One region of the Candidatus Pantoea communis genome, then DNA from elsewhere that is predicted to be linked to it. Evidence: predicted binding sites of a transcription regulator. Region 1 holds the regulator's gene; each other region holds the start of a gene.
The links. The regulator LexA, encoded in region 1, represses DNA repair genes until DNA is damaged. The targets are predictions, from matches to a motif close to TNCTGTATGTACATACAGNA.
Positions count from the first base shown of each region.

Region 2: the regulator LexA is predicted to act here: its motif matches at 4,256-4,275, upstream of umuD (translesion error-prone DNA polymerase V autoproteolytic subunit).
Region 3: the regulator LexA is predicted to act here: its motif matches at 1,429-1,448, upstream of F3J37_RS02710 (metal-dependent hydrolase).

Region 1 is NZ_VWXC01000009.1:154,878-160,662, forward strand. Features, by position in the region: gene zur (zinc uptake transcriptional repressor Zur) at 1-313, shown strand, start outside; gene F3J37_RS13870 (CsbD family protein) at 379-591, opposite strand; gene dinF (MATE family efflux transporter DinF) at 756-2,078, opposite strand; gene lexA (transcriptional repressor LexA) at 2,205-2,819, opposite strand; gene F3J37_RS13885 (diacylglycerol kinase) at 2,925-3,293, opposite strand; gene plsB (glycerol-3-phosphate 1-O-acyltransferase PlsB) at 3,421-5,785, shown strand, end outside.
Region 2 is NZ_VWXC01000001.1:569,095-574,879, reverse strand. Features, by position in the region: gene F3J37_RS02980 (SDR family oxidoreductase) at 1-545, opposite strand, end outside; gene F3J37_RS02975 (biofilm development regulator YmgB/AriR family protein) at 938-1,222, opposite strand; gene F3J37_RS02970 (hypothetical protein) at 1,702-1,962, opposite strand; gene alaE (L-alanine exporter AlaE) at 2,287-2,724, opposite strand; gene F3J37_RS02960 (hypothetical protein) at 3,155-3,691, opposite strand; gene F3J37_RS02955 (hypothetical protein) at 3,657-3,839, opposite strand; gene umuD (translesion error-prone DNA polymerase V autoproteolytic subunit) at 4,290-4,724, shown strand; gene umuC (translesion error-prone DNA polymerase V subunit UmuC) at 4,708-5,785, shown strand, end outside.
Region 3 is NZ_VWXC01000001.1:517,997-523,781, forward strand. Features, by position in the region: gene kduI (5-dehydro-4-deoxy-D-glucuronate isomerase) at 1-559, shown strand, start outside; gene kduD (2-dehydro-3-deoxy-D-gluconate 5-dehydrogenase KduD) at 572-1,333, shown strand; gene F3J37_RS02710 (metal-dependent hydrolase) at 1,468-2,058, shown strand; gene F3J37_RS02715 (L-cystine transporter) at 2,212-3,603, shown strand; gene F3J37_RS02720 (DUF6515 family protein) at 3,802-4,185, shown strand; gene osmE (osmotically-inducible lipoprotein OsmE) at 4,240-4,575, opposite strand; gene F3J37_RS02730 (multidrug effflux MFS transporter) at 4,766-5,785, shown strand, end outside.

The sequences.
Region 1 (5,785 bases):
GCTGGAGCAGGGTTTTATTCATCGTGTCGAATCAAATAACAGTTATGTGGTTTGCCACCATTTCGACGAGCCTGCGCATACTTCGGTGATGCTGGTGTGTGATGGTTGTGCGGCAGTCAGTGAAAAACACGCACAGGGCGTAGAAAAGATTATTTCGGGATTGGCCGATCAGGCCGGTTTCTCATTGCGCCACACGGTTATTGAAGCCCATGGTTTGTGCGAGAACTGCGCAGAAGTCGCAGCATGCAATCTTCACGATAGCTGCGATCACGATCATGAGATTGATACGAAAAAGAGAGTGAGAAAAGGGTGAGTGGCACTTCCTTGTGCCTTGCCGACGGGTGATCGGCGGGGTAGGAGCATCTTCCTTAATTCCGGTTACCAGCGGTAATCTTTATTGTGACTTTCCCAGTCTTTCACTTCGCTTTCGGCCTGGTCTTTCGCGTAGCCGTAGCGTTCCTGAATTTTACCGACAAGCTGATCGCGCTTACCTTCGATGACCGTCATATCGTCATCCGTCAGCTTGCCCCACTTCTCTTTCATTTTCCCTTTAAACTGCTTCCAGTTACCGCTCGCTTCGTCTTTGTTCATCATAATCCTCCACATCATCCTGAGTGAGATGCGATGATCTCCTGATAAATCAGGTAATCACCCACACAACGCGCTACTCAATTGCGCCGTTTGAGATAATTATAGTAGCCAGATAGGATTACGCAAAAAAATACAGAATAATCTGTAGGTTACGCTTCGCTTATTCAAACAGTGAACCAGCTGTCGTGTCGCCAGTGACGTCGCCACATCCACCAGAGCGTCAAGCCACGCAAGGCAAGAAACACCGTCACCGCCAGCCATAAGCCGTGATTGCCGAGCCACGGGAGTGTCAGTAAGGCAAGCCCATAACCCACTGCCGCCATCACCATGCTGTTGCGCATTTCGCGCCCGCGCGTGGCGCCGATAAACATACCGTCCAGCAGATAACACCAGACACCGATCAGCGGCAGAATCACCTGCCAGCCAAGATAGCGATCGGCCATCTCTCGCAGTGGCTCAAGCGAGGTGAGCAACGCCACAATTTGGGGGCCGGTTATCGCATAGATGGCTGCGAACGCCAGGGCAACGATACCAGCCTGACGGCAGGCAGCATGCCAAATCAGTAATAAGCGACTGCGATCTCGCGCCCCCACCGCTTCACCGGAGCAGGCCTCCACGGCATAGGCAAAACCATCCAGCGCATAGGCCGTAAACGTCAGGAACATCAGCAGTACGGCATTCACCGCAACAACATCTGGCCCTAAACGCGCGCCCAGCAAGGTGAGTGACGCGAAACAGATTTGCACCATCAGCGAACGCAGCATGATGTCGCGGTTGAGCCGGAACAGGCGTGCCGCATCACCACGCCAGCTCTGTTTTAGCAGATTGAAAGAAATGCCGCGCAACTTAAGCACACGTACCACCATCCATAACCCCACACCCAGCGTGACGTACTCTGCCACCGCCGTTGCCGCCGCCGCACCTGCAACGCCCCAGTGAAGCTTCAGCACAAACAGGAGATCGAGCAGGATATTCACCAGGTTACCGACAATGAGCAGCACCATCGGCGCTCGCGCATATTGCACGCCAAGCAACCAGCCCAAAATCACCAGATTGGCTAAGGTCGCCGGTGCGCTAAGCCAGCGAATGTTGATAAAAATTTGTGCCTGGTGTTGCATTTCCGGGCTGCCGCCCATTAATGAGGCGGCGATCAAACTGAAGGGCGCGCGCAGTAATAAAAACAGCACGCCCGCCACCAGGGCGATCAGCAGAGGTTGCGTCAACGCCCGCGCTAAGGCGGTTTTATCGTTCGCGCCAAACGCCTGCGCAGTCAAACCCGTGGTGCTCATGCGCAGGAACAACAGCAACATAAAGATGAAACTGGTCGCCGTTGCACCTACCGCCACGCCACCGAGGTAAATGGGGCTATCGAGATGGCCAATCACTGCCGTATCGACGACACCGAGCAGCGGAACGGTAATATTGGAGAGAATCATCGGCAGCGCCAGCCGCCACAATGCTTTATCTGAAGAGGAAAACAGCCGCATTCGCCCGTTCCATTGTTGCGCTGGTCAATAGGACCATTAACCGGCAATCAGCCTGAAGAGGAAAATCAATGTATCAGACTGCGGTCAGCACAGCGACCAACCGCAGCGGGGGAATTCAATGAGAGATTAAAGCCATTCGCCGTTACGTACGATGCCCACAGCCAAACCTTCAACGGTCAGAGCCTGCTCACGGGTATCGACCACAATCGGCTGGAATTCGGTGTTTTCTGGCAGCAAATGCACAATGGCACCCTGCTTTTTCCAGCGTTTGACGGTCACTTCATCATCAATGCGCGCCACCACAACCTGACCATTACGGACTTCCTGGGTTTTATGCACGGCAAGCAAGTCGCCGTCCATAATCCCGATGTCTTTCATCGACATACCACTCACCCGCAGCAGAAAATCGGCGGTAGGTTTAAACAGATTGGCATCAACCTGATAGTGCGCTTCGATGTGCTCTTGCGCCAGCAGCGGCTCACCGGCGGCCACGCGACCGATCAGCGGCAACCCTTCGGAGACTTCTTCTTCCATTAGCAGGCGGATGCCGCGAGATGCGCCGGATACAATCTCGATGACGCCTTTACGCGCCAGTGCTTTCAGGTGTTCTTCCGCAGCATTGGGCGAGCGAAAACCCAGTTGCGCAGCAATTTCCGCACGCGTTGGCGGCATGCCGGTCTGGTTAATGTGGTCGCGAATCAGATCATAGACCTGTTGCTGCCTGGTGGTTAACGCTTTCATCCCGCCCCCTGGTTGTTTATACAGTCGCTGTGAGTATATACAGGTATTGGCGAAATGAAAACCAAAACAGAGGGAAAAATCAGCGGTTTGAAGATTCTGGAATGCCTATCGCAAATGCGACCAGAGCAGTGCGATCCAGACAAACAGAGCCAGTAAGATAGCCAGCAACACCGCCGCTGAGCCCATATCTTTTGCTCGTCCGGCTAAAGGATGGCGCTCTTGCCCAATGCGGTCCACCACCGCTTCAATGGCGCTATTCAGGATTTCAACAATGATCACCAGCACCACGGAGCCAATCATCAGTACGCGGGAAATCGCATCAACATCCAGCCAGCAAGCCACCACAATCGCCACCAGTGCAGCAATGGCTTCCTGACGAAATGCGGCTTCATGTTTCCAGGCGGCGCGCAAGCCCTGCCAGGAATAACCGGCTGCATTCACTATTCTTTGAATACCGGTGACGTTATTTGCCATGCTTTGGAACCCTTGATGTGATTTGGCGTCAATATGTGGGCTATCTGAGGTCGTGTAAGCCACAGATCTTCGTTGCACTTTCTGGTATGCTTGCCGCGCTTTGCTAACAAGAGGCTTTAAGTTGTCTATGTCAGGTTGGCGTAAACTTTATTACAAACTATTGAATTTACCACTCTCTTTTTTGGTAAAGAGTAAGGTCATTCCGACCGATCCTGTCTCAGAACACGGGATCGATCCGACTCGTCCAGTGATGTATGTTTTGCCTTATGATTCAAAGGCTGACCTGCTCACTCTTCGGGCACAGTGCCTGAAACATGATCTGCCCGATCCGCTGGCTCCGCTGGAGATCGACGGCACGCTACTGCCGCGTCACGTGTTTATTCATGATGGCCCACGCGTATTCCCCTATTTCGTTGCCAATCCTGAGTCGGTGAAGCTATTCCACGACTATCTCGATTTGCACCGCAGTAACCCTGATCTCGACGTACAGATGTTACCGGTGGCGGTGATGTTTGGTCGTGCGCCGGGACGCGAAATCCAGGGAGAAGATACGCCACATCTGCGCATCCTTAATGGTGTAGAGAAATTCTTCGCCATTTTGTGGCACGGACGTGACAGCTTTGTGCGCTTCTCGCCGACCGTTTCCCTGCGCCAGATGGCGACGGAGCACGGTACGGATAAGTCGATTGCCCAGAAGCTGGCACGCGTGGCTCGCATTCACTTCGCGCGTCAGCGCCTGGCTGCTGTAGGCCCACGTCTGCCTGCGCGTCAGGATCTGTTCAACAAGCTGCTGCAATCCAAAGCGATTGAAAAAGCGGTTGAAGATGAAGCGCGTAGCAAAAAAATCTCGCACGAGAAAGCCCAGCAGAATGCTGTTGAGATGATGGAAGAGGTCGCAGCGAACTTCTCGTATGAGGCCATTCGCGTCACAGACCGCGTGATGGGCTGGCTGTGGAGCCGCCTTTATCAGGGCATCAACGTCAACGGTGGCGAGCGAGTCCGTCAGCTGGCGCAAGATGGCCATGAGATTGTGTATGTGCCCTGCCATCGCAGCCACATGGACTATCTACTGCTCTCTTACGTGCTCTACCATCAGGGGCTGGTGCCGCCACACATCGCGGCCGGCATCAACCTGAACTTCTGGCCAGCAGGTCCGATTTTCCGTCGTCTGGGTGCTTTCTTTATTCGCCGTACCTTCAAGGGCAACAAACTCTATTCCACGGTGTTCCGTGAATATCTGGGCGAGTTGTTCAGCCGCGGATATTCAGTCGAGTATTTCGTTGAAGGCGGGCGCTCGCGCACGGGCCGACTGCTGGATCCTAAAACCGGCACGCTGTCGATGACCTTGCAAGCCATGTTGCGCGGCGGTAGCCGTCCGATTACGTTTGTTCCGATCTACATCGGCTATGAACACGTCATGGAAGTGGGTACTTACGCCAAAGAGTTACGTGGCGCGGCCAAAGAGAAAGAGAGTTTCCTGCAGATGGTGCGCGGGTTACGTAAACTGCGCAATCTTGGCCAGGGCTACGTTAACTTCGGCGAACCCCTGCCGTTGATGAACTATCTGAACAAAAACGTGCCGGAATGGCGTGATGCGATCGATCCGATTGAACCACAACGCCCGGCATGGATGACGCCGACCGTAAATGATATCGCGGCACGTCTGATGGTGCGTATTAACGAAGCCGGTGCCGCCAACGCCATGAACCTGTGCGTCACCGCGCTGCTGGCTTCTCGTCAGCGTTCCCTGACGCGTGAGCAGTTGATTGAGCAACTGGAATGCTACACCCAGCTGCTGCGTAACGTGCCTTATTCACCGGAAGCGACTGTGCCGGAGATGAGTGCTGAAGCGCTGCTTGATCACGCCATGGGCATGAACAAGTTCGAGACGGAACAAGACAGCATTGGCGATATCATCATTCTGCCGCGCGAACAGGCCGTCCTGATGACCTATTACCGCAACAACATCCACCACATGCTGGTCATGCCATCGCTGATTGCCGCTATTGTGCAGCAGCATCGTGAGATCAGTGAGGCGGAGCTGCTGCGTCAGGTGAGTCTGGTTTACCCGATGCTGAAGAGTGAGCTGTTCCTGCGCTGGGATAACGCAGAGCTGCCAGGCGTGCTGAATGCCCTCTGTGCTGAGATGGCGCGACAAGGCCTGATTACCGAGCATGATGGGCAGTTACGCATGAATCCGGCCCGCCATCGTTCATTGCAACTGCTGGCTGCCGGTATCCGTGAAACGCTGCAGCGTTTTGCCATCACCTTCGCCATTCTGAGTGCCAAGCCGACGATTAACCGCGGCACGCTGGAGAAAGAGAGCCGCACGCTGGCGCAGCGTTTGTCAGTGTTGCATGGCATTAACGCGCCAGAGTTCTTCGACAAAGCGGTGTTTACCGCGCTGGTGCTGTCACTGCGTGATGAAGGCTACATCAGTGATTCAGGCGATGCCGATGCGGAACGCACCCACATTATGTGGCAGATGCTGG
Region 2 (5,785 bases), on a different contig from region 1:
ATTGGGCCTGGCACCAAAGTGTTGGCGCGAATGCCTCGTTCGGCCAGTGCAGATGCCCAGCTTTTGACCATAGCGATAACGGCGCCTTTCGTCGCTGCATACAGGCTTGTCATAGCCGCACCTTCATAAGCCGAAGAGGACGAAGTAACCAGAACGGATGCACCTGAATTAAGTGATTTTGATAGGGCGGCAAGCTGTAGCATCGGGCCGCGCACATTTGCGTTCATCATGCGATTAAAAGAATCCGCCGTTACAGATTCCGGAGAGCTGACCTCCGCGAAGCCAGCATTGAGCCATAATCCATCAAGTGAACCCCAATCGCTAATAGCTTCCTTTAGCGCATTGATGTCAACTTCGCTCGCAGAGTCACTTTTCAAAATAAGCGATGTTTTAGGCAGTAGAGTACGGGTGCGTTCCAGTCTTTCTTCACTCAGTCCTGTAATGGCTACATCACCACCTTCAGTGATAATGCGCAGCGCGCCTGCCAGTCCCATGCCACTTGTACCACCAGTGATCAGTATACGTTTACCCTGAAACCTGCCCATGCTTAGTCCTTTTTTTGGCTGAGGAATGAGCATTTACCTTACGTAAACAAAACACTGTTCGTCATCTATTTCATTACGCAACTAAGGCATTGCTGATTGCACTACAGCTTCTGGTACGGAATGGACCCACTGGCGAGATGTCAGGCCGGCTTTGAGCGTGAAGCAGATCTTGCCTTTCCGGCGCGAACAGCGTCGAAATTTGCAGGCGCCTAATATGGCCTCACTAAATAAGGTGACAGAAAATCCTCCACTTCGTGTTTGTCGATACCTGGCGTATAGCTGATACCTGCATTCTTTAAAATATTGAGTGCTTCCCGTCTGTTTCATGGATCTGGGGCTTCTGTAGCAACAATATCAATGGTCGAGGATGTGCTTAGTCTTTATAAACACGTTTACCAGTTAAAGTATGCCCAGCGTTCTTCTTCACCGGGAGTCATCCCGACCACGATTTTTAGGGCGTTGAGTAACAGATCGATTTGCACGGGATCAGAGGCCTTCTGCACTTCAGTGATCAATTGCAAAATAACGGCGCCGTTGGTGACTCTCATGCCACGTTGGGTGATTTCACCCGCGGCTGCTTCAATTACAACGGTTTCAGCAGTGGCTTTATCGCGAAGCGCATCTAAGTGAAGGAAAGACTTCGCGCTATTAGTTGACTGTTGTGCGCTCTGATACATGATTTTATCCCTTATGTCCGCTACTCAAACGTCATGATGGTCAGGCTGTAACGTATAAAAATCGCAATCTATTAGTAGAGTGCGGATTTTGTACAGGGTGGTATTTCGAGTGATATCGAAACCACAGATGAATTAAATTTAGCGCATTTTGTCAAAATTGGGAGGACGGTGATCACCAAAAACCGTTCTGGCATCGTCCATAAATCTTATTAGACCAATTTATGCTCAAATTCATCTTCGATGTTTGCGGTTTTTATGCGGGGATGGTTTACGTGGAGTGTGTTATCAGCTTATGCGTGATAACTCAGTTGCTTCGCCAGTGGTGTAGCGAAAGACTGATTCTGGCAACTCATTTTGAGAGTGTCGTCCCTGACAGTGTCTCCGGCCGGTATACACTCACGTGTAACCGATGAGGTTATCCGCTTCGTCGTCTCCCGGCCGGAACCGGATTACGTCCTTTGGCTTCAGTTCATTTATCGTTAATTCAGTTCATTGTTCAGGCTAACTAAGGTCTGCAAATAAGGTATTTGCTCCTCGGCGACTGAAGACGACTCAAAGCTCATTAACCAGTTTCTGGCTTTAGCGATTTGAGTCAAGCGGTCAATATTATTCTCTGATTTAGACATCAAACCAAGCTGTGAAAAAAGGTTTGCAATACTGATTTCCTTTCGACATAGAGCAAGGCTTAATGCGGCTTCACCAATGATAATATGGATTTTTTCATGATCTTGAAATAACACTGAAAATCCTCCATCAGATCGAATTAATGACAACCTCAATTTAAACTTAGAAGCTATTTTCAATATTGCATTACGACTCGTCTTAATAATGTCATGGTGTGGATTTTCATGATCAATAAAAGCGGAGCCTTTAAATATTCAATCTGGCGTTTCCATCATGCGGAATGGGGGTTGTTCATTTTTAATACAGCGTGAGGCACGGGCTTTAATGATTTTATAAAAAAAGGATTATTTATGTGGGAAAAGTGCCTGTTCATCAAAAGGTTAACACACCCTTTCACAGGCTATTCGAATCATTTTTGTTCGCTTCCGGTTGAAAATCATTTAGCTATCCAATGACATCGGCTTTTCTCCACCCGGCGGCAAACCAAACACTCCTCGCACCCAATTTAGAAACGCGCCATAAGGTCTTCCCAAACACAGCATCATCAACGCAGCACCGAGCGTCCCACGCACCAGTCCACTGCCCGATGCACCGCTAAAAGCAATGATTGCTGCATAGATGGGCACCTGAAAACTCACCAGCGCGACACTGTCCCACAGCAGTTTCGAAACCCGGCCCGATCCCGCACGCTGCATTACCCAATCGCGCCACAAGCCATAAGGGCGGGCAACCGGCACCATCAAAACGGCACCAATCAAACGGGCATGTAGCACCTGATCCCACGCCATGCCGGCGATCCATCGTTCATTAATCATGCCCGTCGTGGTGAAAAATAAAATCAGTGCAGTGGTATCCGCCATAAAGGCCGTTCGGCGCATGCGCTGGTCTTGAGGTTGAGGCAAAGTGCACTTCCTATTTTGACGTGACGAAGTAAGTATGATGCGCAGACGGCATAGCATGATGAAGTAGACTGGCGCATCCATACCGCATTAAAGATAGCTAAAAAGAGGGTGAACTGCTCCCCGTTGATTAATACATTGCGGTATATTAATCAACGGGGAGAAGGTCAGAACCGCCTGAAATTATTTGTGAGTATCAGCTTCTGCCGGGGTTCGCTTATGGACATGGAGTGCGGATGATAGTTGATGCTGAGGCGTTGAGCCAAGAGGTTATAGAAGCGGTAACTGCGGATTTTCTTGGGGTGAGGTTATAGTCATCCCAATCGCATTATCGGATACTTAATTCAATTGCATAGAGATGCAGATAATCCCCTATTCAAAACTAAGGCTTCAGCCATATTTACGAGTTTCAAGATGCAGTCGGGTCGTCAGAGTCCGAGCTATTTATATCCGCAAAATAGTTGAGAATATTGGAATTTTCTTTTCGCTTATCACGCATGTAAGCGGGGATTTTCTTTTCCCAGCTATCACCGAAAAGGGTAGAGTGATCGCTGATTGCGTGGATAACAGCTAACTTGAAACCTTTATCATACCCTGTAGGGGTTGGAATGATTTCATCACGGAAAGATATTACGATTAGGGGATCATTTTTCCATGCTTCAACGCGACCATGAAAAAAACCAAGATACCAGTTTATGCCTGCATCATCCTTCGAATCAGAGGCCTTTACCCTGCTCCATAATCTATCGTCATCATGATCATAGACGACGATACAATTATCATCGTTCCATCTCTGTTGGAGGCGGACTGCGTAATGCAGAATTGACTGACCAGTTTTGACATTAACTTTAGAGATAACGTCATACCCATATTCAAAGTCTTCACTGGCTCTTACAAAATCTTCGCTAAACTCAGCCTTCGTAATATACCTTTTCTCGATCCCCACGGAGCTTCCTGTCATCCTTAGTACGTTTTGAACTCTGAGCAAACATGTTGCGCAACTGCTCAACCTTTTCGTCAACAGTACCATTTATCTGCATGGTTCGAGCATGAAGATTGAGAATGTCAGCATTACTTTGTGGAGTGTGTTTCATTAAGAGCCTCCGTTGATCAATCCGTACAGTATAAACTGTGAGCAATAACAAATATAGCTGAAACTACTGTTGTGCAGGTAGTTAGCAGTTCTAAGCTTACCTGACATTATACAGCTTAGGGCTGTCTGCCTGTCAGATTTGCAGCTGAAGTCCGTTTTGTTGGCTGACAGCATAAGGATATCCCTTTGACAGTAGATAACAGATTGCTGTAGCTGACGATATCAATGTGATGGATCGACATTTGGCGAACCTCAGCAGAATGACAACAGTAGGAAAGCAGAATAAGTAACGTTATGTGATTATTGAGTGTTCGATCTTCAGGATTCAGGGTCTGGTTGCAACTTAAATTCAGAGGAGCTTCAACGGCTTTCAGAAATCCTCCTCCAGGGATCTTGATCGATCAGAATAATCATGGATACTGTATATAAACACAGTATCAAGGTGCCCGTTATGCAATTGATTACCCCCTCTCAGTCCGATACAACGAGCCCGCTTCCGTTCTTTATGGAACGTGTGCCTTGCGGCTTTCCCAGCCCCGCTCAGGATTATATTGAGGACAGTCTCGATCTGAATAAGCTTGTCATCAGACATCCTAGCGCAACCTACTTTATCAAAGTCAGTGGCGATTCAATGTTAGGAGCAGGTATCAGTCACGGAGACTTACTGGTTGTTGACCGGTCATTATCTGCAGTTCATGGCGATATCGTCATTGCTGCCGTCTCGGGAGAATTCACGGTGAAAGAACTTCAAACTTCCCCACGCCTTCAGCTCATGCCCCGTAATACAAACTATTCTCCTATCGTTTTCGAGGCAGAAGAGGAACTGGAAATTTTTGGTGTAGTGACGTTTACCCTGAAAAGCCACAGATATGTTCGCGCTTGTTGATGTAAACAGTTTTTACACTTCCTGCGAAACTGTTTTTCGACCGGACCTGCAAGGTAAGCCTGTGGTTGTTGTTTCCAATAATGACGGATGCATAATTTCACGATCAGCAGAAGCGAAGGCATTGGGTATCGGTATGGCTGAGCCCTATTTCAAGCTACAGGATGAACTCAAACGCCAGAAGGTGCAGGTGTTTAGTTCCAATTACGCGCTGTATGGTGACATGAGTCATAGGGTGATGAATATTCTCGAAGAGATGGCTCCGAGGATGGAAATTTATTCGATTGATGAAGCTTTTCTCGACTTATCAGGCGTCAGGAGTTGTATCGATCTCGAGGTGTTCGGCCGTGACATTCGTAAGCGCCTGCTTAGAGAAACGGGCCTGACAGTTGGAGTCGGTATAGCCCCGACTAAGACTCTGGCCAAGCTGGCCAATCATGCCGCTAAGAAATGGAGTAAAACCGGCGGCGTGCTGGATCTCTCCAACCTTGAGCGGCAAAAGAAGTTAATGGCGTTAGTCGATGTGGCGGATGTGTGGGGCGTAGGGCGTCGTATCAGCAAGAAGCTGAATGCCATGGGCATCAACACCGCGCTGGATTTGTCGGAGCAGAGCACCTGGGTGATCCGCAAGCATTTCAATGTGGTGCTGGAGCGCACCGTGCGCGAGCTGCGCGGTGAGCCCTGTCTCGAACTGGAAGAGTTTGCGCCCGTGAAGCAGCAGATTGTCTGCTCACGCTCGTTTGCGGGACGTATCACGGAGTACGCCGATATGCGTGAAGCGGTGTGCAACTATGCCGTGCGCGCCGCCGAAAAGTTGCGTGGCGAACGGCAGTATTGTCGACAGATCGGCGTGTTTATTCGCACCAGCCCGCATGCGGAGGGTGAAATCTTTTACGGTAATCAGGCGATTGGTGAAATACAGATACCCACGAATGACACTCGTGACATTATCCGCGTTGCCACCGAGGCGCTGGATCGCATCTGGCGGGAAGGATGTCGCTATATGAAAGCGGGTGTCTTGTTAGGTGACTTTTACAGTCAGGGCGTGGCGCAGCTTGATCTAT
Region 3 (5,785 bases), on a different contig from region 1:
CAAAACCTGGGAGGTGGGCCATCAGGAGGCGCTGTATGTTGGCCAGGGCGCCAAAAGCGTGGTTTTCCGCAGCAGCAACGCCAACCTTCCAGCGAAGTTTTACTACAACAGCGCACCCGCACATACCCGTTATCCGGATAAAAAGATCACCCTGCAGGATGCAGTCAAAGCCACGTTAGGGGATGCCGCGACCTCAAACCGTCGCACCATTAATAAATTTATCGTGCCGGATGTGTTACCCACCTGCCAGCTCACCATGGGACTCACGCGTCTTGATGACGGCAATCTCTGGAACACCATGCCGTGCCACACCCACGAACGTCGTATGGAAGTGTACTTTTACTTTGATATGGCGGATGACAGCGCCGTTTTCCACATGATGGGCCAGCCGCAGGAAACGCGCCATTTGCTGGTGCACAACGAGCAGGCGGTGATCTCACCAAGCTGGTCAATTCATGCCGGAGTAGGCACACAGCGCTATACCTTTATCTGGGGCATGGTGGGCGAAAATCAGGTGTTCGATGACATGGACCACGTCAGCATCAGCGCGCTGCGCTAACAGGAGCGAAAGATGATCCTTAACGCATTTAATCTTGAAGGCAAAATTGCGCTGGTCACCGGCTGTAATACCGGTTTAGGTCAGGGGATGGCCTTAGGGTTGGCGCAAGCCGGCTGTGACATCATCGGCGTTAATCGAGCCGGTCCTGCCGATACGCAGTCTAAAGTTGAAGCCCTGGGGCGCCGCTTTTGGTCGATTCAGGCCGATTTGACTCAGCCGAAAGGGGTGCCGCAAATTGTTGAGCAAGCCGTGGCTCAGGCCGGACGTATCGATATTCTGGTGAATAACGCGGGCATCATCCGCCGTGAAGATGCACTTAACTTCAGCGAGCAGGATTGGGATGATGTGATGAACATCAACAGCAAAAGCCTATTCTTCCTTTCTCAGCAGGTGGCGCGTCAGTTTATCGCTCAGGGCAAAGGCGGCAAGATTATCAATATCGCCTCAATGCTCTCCTTCCAGGGCGGTATTCGCGTGCCTTCTTATACTGCGTCGAAAAGTGCGGTGATGGGCTTAACGCGTCTGATGGCCAATGAGTGGGCGAAACACGGCATTAACGTGAATGCCATCGCTCCAGGCTATATGGCAACCAATAACACCGAACAACTGCGTAATGACGAATCACGCAACGAAGAGATCCTCGGGCGCATCCCTGCCGGACGCTGGGGTATTCCGGATGACATGATGGGTCCGATCGTGTTTCTGGCTTCTGACGCTGCAGATTATGTGCACGGCTACACCCTGGCCGTCGATGGTGGATGGTTAGCACGCTAACCTGTTCTTTTCCCGCGTCATTATGACGCGGGAAAGCGAAAAATATTAACGCTTCGTTACAGCGTCACCGTTCTATTTCACTGGATAAATCCCTATACTGGATGCATCGACAGTTTTTGCAGCCAGGTTTCATCATGACGGCCGAAGGCCATATCATTTTTGCCATTGCCAGCGCGATTTTTGCTAAGCGTGCGGAGCTGACGCCAGTGATGGCCAGCGCCGACTGGTGGCATCTCGTGCCTGCTGCACTGCTGACCTGTCTGCTGCCTGATATTGACCATCCTAAATCTGTGTTAGGCCAGCGCCTGAAATGGATCTCACAACCCATTGCGCGCGCCTTTGGTCATCGTGGATTTACCCACAGTTTGCTGGCGGTAGCGATCAGCCTGTGGCTATTCCAGATTAACGTTCCGGCGGACTGGTTCCTGCCTGCTGATGTCTTACAGGGGATGACGCTGGGTTATCTCAGTCACATCGTCGCCGACATGTTGACCCCCGCAGGCGTCCCCTTGCTGTGGCCGTGCCGCTGGCGTTTCCGTTTGCCGCTGCTCAATAGCCAGAAAGGCAATCAACTGGAGCGCGCACTTTGCCTCGCATTGGTCGGATATGCATTGTGGTTTCCCGCAGGTATGCCCTCTTTTGGTGCCAACGGTTGGCCCGAGCAACTGTTTAATACGCTGCAAAATGGTGTCGGTCGGCTAGTTAATGGCCAAGGCGGTCAATAACCAGGCAAATCAATCAATAAAGTTATAAACCATTCCTTTTGAGTATAAGCCTGCACTTTCCTGAACTGGTAACATTCCTGACATTCCCTGACGGGAACTTACTGTTTTCCGTGCCAGCCAAACGTGCTGCGCGGCACACCTCTGGAGTCGAGTATGGATTTTCCCCTCATTATTAATATCATCGCCTTCGTTGCGTTGCTGATTCTTTTGAATCGTATTGGCAACCAAAGCTGGAGCTTGTCGAAACGCGTGCTGACTGGCTTAGTGATTGGCGTGCTGTTCGGTCTGGCGCTGCAAACCATTTATGGCGAAAACAGCCCGGTGGTGAAGGATTCAATTAGCTGGTTCAACATTGTCGGCAACGGTTATGTCCAGTTGCTGCAGATGATTGTGATGCCGCTGGTGTTTGCGTCAATCCTGAGCGCGGTAGCGCGTCTGCATAACGCCTCTTCACTCGGCAAGATCAGCGTGCTGACCATTGGCGTATTGCTGTTCACCACCGCGATCTCCGCGCTGGTGGGTGTGATGGTCACCGGGCTGTTTGGCCTGAGCGCAGAAGGTCTGGTGCAGGGTGCGCAGGAAACCGCACGTCTGAGCGCGATCCAGAGCAACTATGTAGGCAAGGTTGCCGATCTCAGCACGCCGCAGCTGCTGCTCTCCTTTATCCCGAAAAATCCGTTTGCCGATATGGCGGGTGCTAACCCCACCTCGATCATCAGCGTGGTGATCTTCGCTGCCTTCCTCGGCGTGGCTGCATTGCAGTTGCTGAAGGATGACAAAGTCAAAGGCGAGCGCGTACTGGTGGCAATTGATACGCTGCAGTCCTGGGTGATGAAACTGGTGCGTTTGATCATGAAGCTGACGCCGTACGGTGTGCTGGCGCTGATGACCAAAGTGGTGGCGGGCTCTAACCTGCAGGACATCATCAAGCTGGGTGGTTTTGTGGTGGCCTCTTATCTCGGTCTGGCGATCATGTTTGGCGTGCACGCCCTGCTGCTGTCAGTGAACGGCATCAACCCGATGCGCTTCTTCCGCAAAGTATGGCCGGTGATCACCTTCGCTTTCACCAGCCGTTCCAGTGCGGCCAGCATTCCGCTGAACGTCGAAACGCAGACGCGCCGTCTTGGTGTGCCCGAATCGATTGCCAGCTTCTCGGCTTCCTTCGGTGCCACCATTGGTCAGAACGGTTGCGCCGGTTTGTACCCGACCATGCTGGCGGTGATGGTTGCGCCAACGGTCGGCATCAACCCGTTTGATCCGATGTGGATTGCTACGCTGGTCGGTATCGTTACGCTGAGCTCAGCCGGTGTTGCCGGTGTAGGCGGCGGTGCCACCTTCGCCGCGCTGATTGTGCTGCCTGCGATGGGCTTACCGGTGACCCTGGTTGCGCTGCTGATTTCCATTGAGCCGCTGATCGACATGGGCCGTACCGCATTGAACGTCAATGGTTCGATGACGGCCGGTTCACTCACCAGCCGCTGGCTCGGTTTGACCGATAAAAAAGTGCTGGAAAGCGACGAGCACGCTGAACTGGCGCATCGCTAATTCCAACGCAGCAGAACAACGGCAGGCCTCATCGCCTGCCGTTTTTTTATGGCTGAAACTCCGCAATTCCCCCCGATCGTGGCGCTAGCGTCAGGAAAGCGTTAAGCATGGTAAACAGACGAAAAATCAGCCACTTTTCACTTGAGTTTTGTCGTCAGAAGGCTAATTCTGCTATCAGTCATAGCAGGAGAATCACCGATGAAAAACGTTATCGCCTCGGTGCTGGCGTTAACCTTATTAACGCCCGCCATTAGTTTTGCCCACCCTTACGGCTGGGGCCCCGGCCCAGGTCCACATTGGGGTGGTGGCCCACGTTGGGGCGGTCCTGGTCCGCTGCGCTTCTTACCTGAGGCGGCGACAGCGGTGCTGATAGGCGGTCTCACTTATTACATGCTGAATGGCAACTACTACCAGCGTCAGGGTGATACCTACGTGGTGGTTCAGGCGCCTGAAGCGCCGCCAGAAGGCGGGATGCGCGTACTCGATTTCAACGGGAAACGCTATTACGTGCAGGAAGGCCACTACTATCAGCGTGAGATGGGCGGCAATTATGTTGAAGTGCCACGCCCTTACGGACTGTAAGCGTTAAACGAAAAAAGGCCCGTCATTGACGGGCCTTTTTGCATTCGGCAAGAATTACTGAGCAGCTTGCGGATCGGTATCGTAGTCTTTACAGCTCTGGAAACCGTAGTTCATGACACGGCCCACATCGTTGTAACTGACAAAGTAGGTCTGTGCTTTACCATCACGCTCGCCGAGTATATAGGTCTGGCAAGTACCACGGGCGTGTACCATGGTGATTTCAGTTGATGGCGCACCCGCAATCTGGCGAACCTGATCGCGTGTCATTCCTTTTTTCACATCCTTAACCACCGGCTTAGTCACATAGCTTTCTGCTTTGTCATAAGTCGTACAACCAGACAGGGCTACCAGCGTCACAGCGGCAGCGATACATCCCAGCACTTTATTCATCTTTATATTCCTCATTCTTTGTCCATGTCACACTAAGCCTGGAACATAAATCCAGATTTATCAACTCAATGGCTTCGCTTTAAGCCCATTCTGAAGCGTTAGTTTTTCGTAAAGTTGCTGTGTTGCCGCTTCGCGCTTCGTATAATCCCCCGGAAAAAAAATCTCAAGACATCAAGAAAACAGAGGATCAATGACACCTGCACACTCTAATCGGTTGGTTTACGCCATTACGCTGGGCCTGCTTGCGGCACTCGGGCCGCTCTGCATCGACCTGTACTTGCCTGCCTTACCTGAACTGGCGCGCGATCTGCACACCGAAACCGCCACCGCGCAGTTAAGTTTAACTGCAGGTTTGCTGGGCCTCGGCGCAGGACAATTGCTGTTTGGGCCGATGAGCGACAAATTTGGCCGTATTCGCCCCCTGATGCTGTCACTGGTGTTGTTATTTATCGCTTCAATTGGCTGCGCGCTGGCAAAAGACATTCACTCGCTGCTGGTGGCTCGCTTGTTTGAAGGCCTGGCGGGCGCTGGCGGTGCGGTATTGTCACGCGCCATCGCACGCGATATGTACAGCGGCCATGAACTGACGCGTTTCTTTGCCCTACTGATGCTGGTGAATGGTCTGGCGCCGATTGGTGCGCCGGTACTCGGCGGCGTGTTAATGACGGTGCTGAACTGGCGCGGCATTTTTGTGGTGCTCGGTTGTATCGCCGTACTGCTGGTCTTCCTTGCGCGCTGGAAACTGCACGAAACGCTGCCCGCCGAACGTCGCAGTCAGGGCTCGATCTTTTCAGCCTGGGCAGCACTCGGCCAGGTGATCACTCATCGTCCCTTCATGGGCTTCTGCCTGACGCAGGGCTTTATGATGTCCGGCATGTTTGCCTACATTGGCGCTTCCCCGTTTGTATTACAGCAAATCTATGGCCTGTCGCCGCAGGCGTTTAGCTTCTGCTTCGCCGCCAATGGCTTCGGCCTGATTATTGCATCTCAAACCAGTGCACGCTTGTGCCCGCTGTGGGGTGAATATCGCGTGCTGAAAGGTGGACTGACGCTGGCGTTCGTGGCGTCAGGTTGCTTGCTATTAGCTGGCCTGACCGGTGCACCATTGCCAATCATTCTGCTGGCACTGTTCTTCACCATCGCCAGTAACGGTGTGATTGCCACTACGGCTTCGTCATTGGCGATGCAAAGTCAGGGACACCGTGCAGGC